2 linked regions of the Skermanella sp. TT6 genome follow. Each later gene encodes a partner of the first gene's protein in a complex. Links are inferred from orthologs where the notes say so. Each region holds a gene or a part of one and is shown in the gene's direction. Other genes may lie near its edges.

What was found.
Region 2: the proteins of dapF (region 1) and IGS68_RS21430 are in contact, whole or in part, in a solved structure (PDB 5YGU), measured with the Escherichia coli proteins. The link is inferred for Skermanella sp. TT6 from one-to-one orthologs.

The regions. Positions count from the first base shown.
Region 1 is NZ_CP067420.1:3,831,547-3,834,967, forward strand. What follows is about bases 61-3,029. They hold dapF (diaminopimelate epimerase), read left to right. Parts: upstream 61-1,097; coding sequence 1,098-1,961; downstream 1,962-3,029. Other genes in these bases: IGS68_RS17965 (methyl-accepting chemotaxis protein), read left to right, coding at 61-1,008; mtaB (tRNA (N(6)-L-threonylcarbamoyladenosine(37)-C(2))-methylthiotransferase MtaB), read left to right, coding at 1,958-3,029. Also shown: more of IGS68_RS17965, read left to right, coding at 1-60; more of mtaB, read left to right, coding at 3,030-3,217; signal recognition particle-docking protein FtsY, read left to right, coding at 3,211-3,421. UniProt on the Escherichia coli protein: Involved in the succinylase branch of the L-lysine biosynthesis and in the biosynthesis of the pentapeptide incorporated in the peptidoglycan moiety. Catalyzes the stereoinversion of LL-2,6-diaminopimelate (L,L-DAP) to meso-diaminopimelate (meso-DAP).
Region 2 is NZ_CP067420.1:4,588,735-4,591,998, forward strand. The notes cover bases 142-2,953. They hold IGS68_RS21430 (RNA pyrophosphohydrolase), read left to right. Parts: upstream 142-1,212; coding sequence 1,213-1,695; downstream 1,696-2,953. Other genes in these bases: IGS68_RS21425 (divergent polysaccharide deacetylase family protein), read left to right, coding at 142-1,188; IGS68_RS21435 (sensor histidine kinase), read right to left, coding at 1,676-2,923. Outside these bases: more of IGS68_RS21425, read left to right, coding at 1-141; IGS68_RS21440 (transglutaminase family protein), read right to left, coding at 3,035-3,264. UniProt on the Escherichia coli protein: Master regulator of 5'-end-dependent mRNA decay.

The DNA.
Region 1 (3,421 bases):
CTTGCCCGGCAGGATTACGGCGTCGCCGTGCCCTATGCGGACCGCACCAACGAGATCGGCCGGATGGCCAAGGCCGTGGAGTTCTTCAAGGAGAACGGGCTGGCCGTCGAGCGGCTGCGGGCCGAGCAGGAGTCGGCCAAGGCCGCCGCCGAGGCCGAGCGCAAGCGCCAGATCATGGCGCTCGCCGACGATTTCGAGTCCCACGTGGAAGCGGTGGTCGAGCATGTCGCCTCCGCCGCGACGGAGATGACCGCGACCGCCAGCTCCATGTCCGCCTGCGCGGAGCAGGCGACCCGCCAGTCCGCCGCGGCCGCCGCCGCCGCAGAGGAGGCGTCGGGCAACGTCCAGACCGTCGCCTCCGCGGCGGAGGAGCTTTCCTCCTCCATCGCGGAGATCGGCCGGCAGGTCGCCCAGGCGACCGGCACCACCCGCGAGGCCGTGACCAAGGCCGAGCGTACCAACTCCATCGTCGCGGGCCTGTCGGATGCCGCCCACAAGATCGGCGAGGTGGTCAGCCTGATCAACGACATCGCCAGCCAGACCAACCTGCTGGCGCTGAACGCGACGATCGAGGCGGCCCGGGCGGGCGAGGCCGGCAAGGGTTTCGCCATCGTCGCGTCGGAGGTCAAGAACCTGGCCAGCCAGACCGCCAAGGCGACGGAGGAGATCGCCAGCCAGATCTCCTCGGTCCAGGGGGCGACGGGTCAGGCGGTCGCGGCCATCCAGGACATCGCGGCGACCATCGCCGCGGTCAGCGACGCCTCCACCGCCATCGCCTCGGCGGTGGAGCAGCAGCGCGCCGCGACCGACGAGATCGCCCGCAACGTGGAGCAGGCCGCCCGGGGCACCCAGGAAGTCTCGGCGAACATCGCCGGCGTCTCCGAAGCCGCCCACGAGGCCAGCCGCGCCGCCAGCCAGGTCCTGTCCGAGGCGGGCCAGTTGTCCAAACAGTCGGAATCCCTCAACCGCGAGGTCGGGACCTTCATGCACAAGGTCCGCGCCGGGTGAGCCGGCCGGGGCGCCGCGTCCCGCCGTCGGAGCCGGTCAGGTCTGCGGCCATGGACTTGAGAGCCGCGATCGCCATATAACGGCGCACCATGACCATCCCGTTCCTGAAAATGCACGGGCTCGGCAACGACTTCGTCGTCATCGACGCCCGCGGCACCGACTTGTCCCTGAACGAAGCTCAGGCCCGCGCCATCGCGGACCGGCGCACGGGCGTGGGCTGCGACCAGTTCATCGTGATCGAGCCGCCGAAGACCTCCGGCGCCACCGCCTTCATGCGCATCCGCAATCCCGACGGCAGCGAGGCCGGCGCCTGCGGCAACGCGACGCGCTGCGTCGCCCACCTGCTGATGCGGGAGTCGGGCCAGCCCGGCGCCGTGGTCGAGACGATCGCCGGGCTCCTGCCCTCCTCCGCAGCCCCGGACGGCATGGTCACCGTGGACATGGGGCCGGCGCGGCTCGACTGGAGCGACATTCCCCTGGCCGGTCCCGCCGACACGCTGAGGCTCGACGTCGCCGAGGGCGGCTACGCCGGGCCGGTCGCGGTGAGCATGGGCAACCCGCACGCGGTGTTCTTCGTGGACGACGTCGCGGCGGTGCCGCTCGAAAGCGTCGGCCCCCGGCTGGAACACCACCCCGCCTTTCCCCGGAAGGCCAACATCGAGTTCGCCCAGGTCCTCTCCCCGACCCGGATCCGCATGCGGGTCTGGGAACGCAGCGCCGGCATCACCCGGGCCTGCGGCTCGGGCGCCTGCGCCGTGCAGGTCGCCGCCGTCCGCCGCGGCCTGACCGAGCGCCGCGCCGAAGTGATCCTCGACGGCGGCAGCCTGGTCATCGAGTGGCGGGAGGACGGCCATGTCCTGATGACCGGCCCGGTCGCCCTCAGCTTCACCGGCCACCTGGCGCCGGACCTGTTGGCCCTGGATCGGGTGGCCCTGGATCCGGTGGAAGCATGAGCGCCGACATCGTCACGTTCGGCTGCCGGCTGAACACCTACGAATCCGAGGTGATGCGCGAGAACGCCTCGGCCGCCGGCATGACCGACACGGTCATCTTCAACACCTGCGCCGTCACCTCCGAGGCCGAGCGGCAGGCCCGACAGGCGATCCGCAAGATGCGCCGCGAGCGGCCCGGCGCCCGCATCATCGTGACCGGCTGCGCCGCCCAGATCGACCCGGCCAAGTACGCGGCGATGCCCGAGGTGGACCAGGTGCTCGGCAACGAGGAGAAGCTGAAGCCGGAGAGCTTCGGCCTGACCGCGCCGACCGAGCGCGTGCTGGTCAACGACATCATGTCGGTGACCGAGACCGCCGGCCACCTGATCGGCGGGCTGGAAGGCCGGGCGCGCGCCTTCGTCCAGGTCCAGAACGGCTGCGACCACCGCTGCACCTTCTGCATCATCCCCTACGGCCGGGGCAATTCGCGCTCCGTCCCGATCGGCGAGGTGGTCCGGCAGGTTCGGCTGCTGGTGCAGTCCGGCTACAACGAGGTGGTCCTGACCGGGGTGGACATCACCTCCTACGGCCCCGACCTGCCCGGCGGCCCGACGCTCGGCCAGATGATCCGCCGACTGCTGGCCCAGGTGCCGGAGCTGAAGCGCCTGCGCCTGTCCTCGCTCGACCCGGTGGAGATCGACGGCGACCTGTGGCGCCTGATCGCGGAGGAGCCGCGCCTGATGCCGCACCTCCATGTCAGCCTCCAGGCCGGCGACGACATGGTGCTGAAGCGGATGAAGCGCCGCCACCTGCGCGGCGACGCGATCGAGTTCTGCCGCCGCGCCCGCGACCTGCGCCCGGACATGGTGTTCGGCGCCGACCTGATCGCCGGTTTCCCGACCGAGACCGACGAGATGTTCGAGAACACGCTGCGCGCCGTGGACGACTGCGGCCTGACCTGGCTGCACATCTTCCCCTACTCCCCCCGCCCCGGCACGCCGGCCGCGAAGATGCCGCAGGTCGACGGCGGCCTGCGCAGGGAGCGCGCCGCCCGCCTGCGGGAGGCCGGCGCGCGCGCCGTCGGCCGCTTCCTGGCCGGGCGCGTCGGAACCCATGCCGCCGTCCTGGCGGAAAAGGAAACCATCGGCCGTACCGAGCAATTCGCCGAAGTGCGCCTGGACCAGCCGGTCGAACCCGGCGCCATCGTGCGCACCGCCATCGTCGGCGTCGACGGCGAGCATCTGGTCGGCCGGATCGAGCGGAGCACTTCATGCTGAAATTCTGGCGCCGCAACAAGCAGGAGCCGGCCGAGACCAGGCCAGAAGCCGAATCCGAGGGCACCGGTCCCAAGGTCTTCGACACCCCGCCGGAGCCGGAGCCGGAGCCCGCCGCCGAGGCGGTGCCGGAACCCGAGCCCGAACCGGTCCCGGAACCCGAGCCGGAGCCGGAGCCCGTCGCGGCGCTCGCCCCCGCTCCCGAGC
Region 2 (3,264 bases), 760 kb from region 1 along the record:
GCCAGGCTGAAGCCGCGGCGGCGGAAGGCGGCCGGGCCGGTGGTCGACGGCGAGCGGACGCTGTCGACCGAGATCGACACCGGCGTCGAGCGCAACCTGGTCACCCGGCGCATCCGGACGGTGGCCCTGGCGGCGAAGGCGACGGCCAGGTCGCGCAACGGCCGGCGGGCCGCGGGGGCGCTCGCGGTCCTGCTTCCCGTCCTGCTGGTAGGATGGACGGCGGCCTGGCTGGTCGGCGGGGCCGAGGAGACTGAACGCGAACTGGCGGCTGCGGTCCCCCGGATCGTCGTCCCCGTCCTGGCCCCGGACAGCGGCGGCGTGATCCAGGCCGAGCCGGCCAAGGCGGCGCCGGCCGCCGTCAACTCGCCCTACGATCCGGTCCCGATGGTGCCGGCCCCGGCGGCCGGCCTGATCGAGGACTCCCCGCGCGGCCCGCTGCCCCGGATCGCATCCGACGGCAGGACGCCGTGGCAGACCTATGCCCGCCCCTTCTTCCACGACGACAAGCGCCCGCGCATAGCCCTGGTGGTCGGCCCCCTGGGGATCTCGTCCGGCGCGACGCTCCGGGCGATCGAGGGGTTGCCGGGGGCCGTCACCCTGGCCTTCGCGAGCGGCGCCGGCCAGCTCGGCACCTGGGTGGACCAGGCGCGCCGGCTGGGGCACGAGGTGATGCTCGACCTGCCGGCCGAGCCGGCCGACTTCCCGCGCAACGATCCGGGCCCCGGCGCGCTGCTGGTCTCCCTCGACGGCGACCGCAACCAGCAGAGGCTGCTGGGATCGCTCGGGCGGGTCTCCGGGTATGTCGGAGTCCTGTCCCTGTCGGGTAACCGCTTCACCGGGGCCCCCGACAGTGTCCGCCCGATGCTGGCCGAGGTGAACCGGCGCGGACTGATGTTCCTGGACGCCCGGCCGGGCGCCCGCAGCATCGCCGCGCGGGAGGCGACCCGGATCGGCCTGCCCCGCGCCATCGCCGACACGCTGATCGACGAGGTGCCTTCGAGACCCGCGATCGAGGCCCGCATGCGCCTGCTTGAGGAGGCGGCCCGGCTGGACGGCGCCGCGGTCGGGATCGCCCAGCCATACCCGGTGACGCTGGACCAGCTCAGCGACTGGATCAAGACGCTGGAAGGGAAAGGCATCGTGCTGGCCCCCATCACGGCGCTCGTCAACAAGCAGGCCGACCGGTAAACCGTCCGGCAGGAAGAAGCCCCCATGAGCAAATCGGACAAACTGCCCTACCGGCCCTGCGTCGGCATCATGCTGGTCAACCCCGGCGGCAAGGTCTTCGTCGGCCGGCGGATCGACACGCCCGACGCCTGGCAGATGCCCCAGGGCGGCATCGATGCCGGCGAGACCCCGCGCGAGGCAGCACTCCGCGAGCTGGTCGAGGAGATCGGCACCGGGGCGGCCGAGGTGGTCGCCGAGACGGAGGGCTGGCTGCGCTACGACCTGCCGCCCCACCTGATCGGCAAGGTCTGGAAGGGCAAGTACCGCGGGCAGGAGCAGAAATGGATCCTGGCCCGCTTCACCGGAACCGACGGCGACATCGACCTGGTCACCGACCACCCGGAGTTCGACGCCTGGCAATGGATAGAGCCGGACCGGCTCGCCGACCTGATCGTCCCGTTCAAGCGGCCGATCTACGAGGCGGTGGTGGCGGAGTTCCGGACCCTGCTCACGCCTCCGCCGGGCTGACCACGCGCGATTCCAGGCGTTCGGGCGGGAAATACAGGGTGATCGTGGTGCCGCAGCCGGGAACGCTGTCCATGCGCAGCCTGCCGCCATGCAACTCGACCAGCCGCCGGGTAAGGGGCAGCCCCAGCCCCGTCCCCTTCTGGCGGCGGTTCATGGCGTTGTCGATCTGGCTGAACGGCTCCATCGCCCTGACCTGCTCGTCGGGACTCATCCCGATGCCGGTATCCGAGACGGCGACCGCCAGCCCGCCCTCCTCCGTCAGGGCGGCGGAAACCGTCACGCCGCCGCCGGCCGGCGTGAACTTGACCGCGTTGGAAACCAGGTTCAGGACCATCTGGCGAAGCTTGCGCTCGTCCCCCCACAGCGGCGGCAGCGGTGCCGGGACCTCCGCCCGGAGGGTGACGCCGCCGCGCTGCGCCAGCTCGGCGACGATCCTGACGCTGGAGCCGACGATCGACCGCACGTCGATCTTTCCCTCGCTCAGCTCCAGCCGGTTCGCCTCGGCCTTGGACAGGTCGAGCAGGTCGTTGATCAGGTCGAGCAGATGGTGGCCGCTGACGCGGATATCCGCCGCGTATTCCGCGTAACGCTCGTTGCCGAGGGGACCGAAGACCTCCGATTCGATCAGCTCGGCGAACCCGATCACCGCGTTGAGCGGCGTGCGCAGCTCGTGGCTCATGTTGGCCAGGAAGCTGCTCTTGGCGGAGTTGGCCGCCTCGGCCGCCCTGCGGGCCTCCTCCAGCTCGCGGTTCTTGGCCCGGGCCTGCTCGACCGACCTGCCCATCAGCGCCAGCGCCGTCGCGATCCCGCGATACTCGCCCCGTTCCGTGATGATGAAGCCGCTGACCAGCGCCTCCGGCTTGGCGTGGGCGATGCGCTGGCTGACCTCGTCCAGGCTGAGGTCGGCGTCGACGACCAGCGGCAGGCGGTCCATGAGGAGGGAAATCGGCCGGCGCTCGTACAGGTCGCGCAGCAGCGGCTTGGCGAAGGTCGCGTAAAGGTCCGGCCGGGCGATCATCCCGACCACGGCGCCGCGGTTGACCACCGCCAGCGCCGGCCATTCCGGATGGTCGGCGAAGATGTCGTAGACCCGCGTGCAATGCACGTGCGGGTCGATCGACGGCAACGGGATGATCAGGTCCCCGACCCTGAAGCCGCCTTCCCCGGGCGTCGTCCTGTTCGGTCCTGGCAAGCGGTAGCTGCGCTGCACGGGCGCACATGCAGACATGACGTCCTGCCTCGAAATTCCGGGGAGCGGCTATCCGCAATATAGCGGACATGCGTGACGGATTTTTGACGCTCCGGTTTCACTCCCCGCAAAGTCTCCGAGGCCGGCCCGCTATTCGGAGGTGACGGTCACCTCGACCTCCATGCCCAGGAAATCCTCCGCCTCGCCGAACCAGTCGCCGCCGAGGGGAACCGCCTGCGCCGGGTCCCGGGTGACCGCGACCCGAATGAGGCCGGCGCCGCCGACGATGCCGTTGGTCGGGTCGAACTCGACCCATCCCGCACCCGGCAGGTAGATCTGGACCCAGGCATGGGTCGCGCCGCCGCCGACCCGGCTTTCGG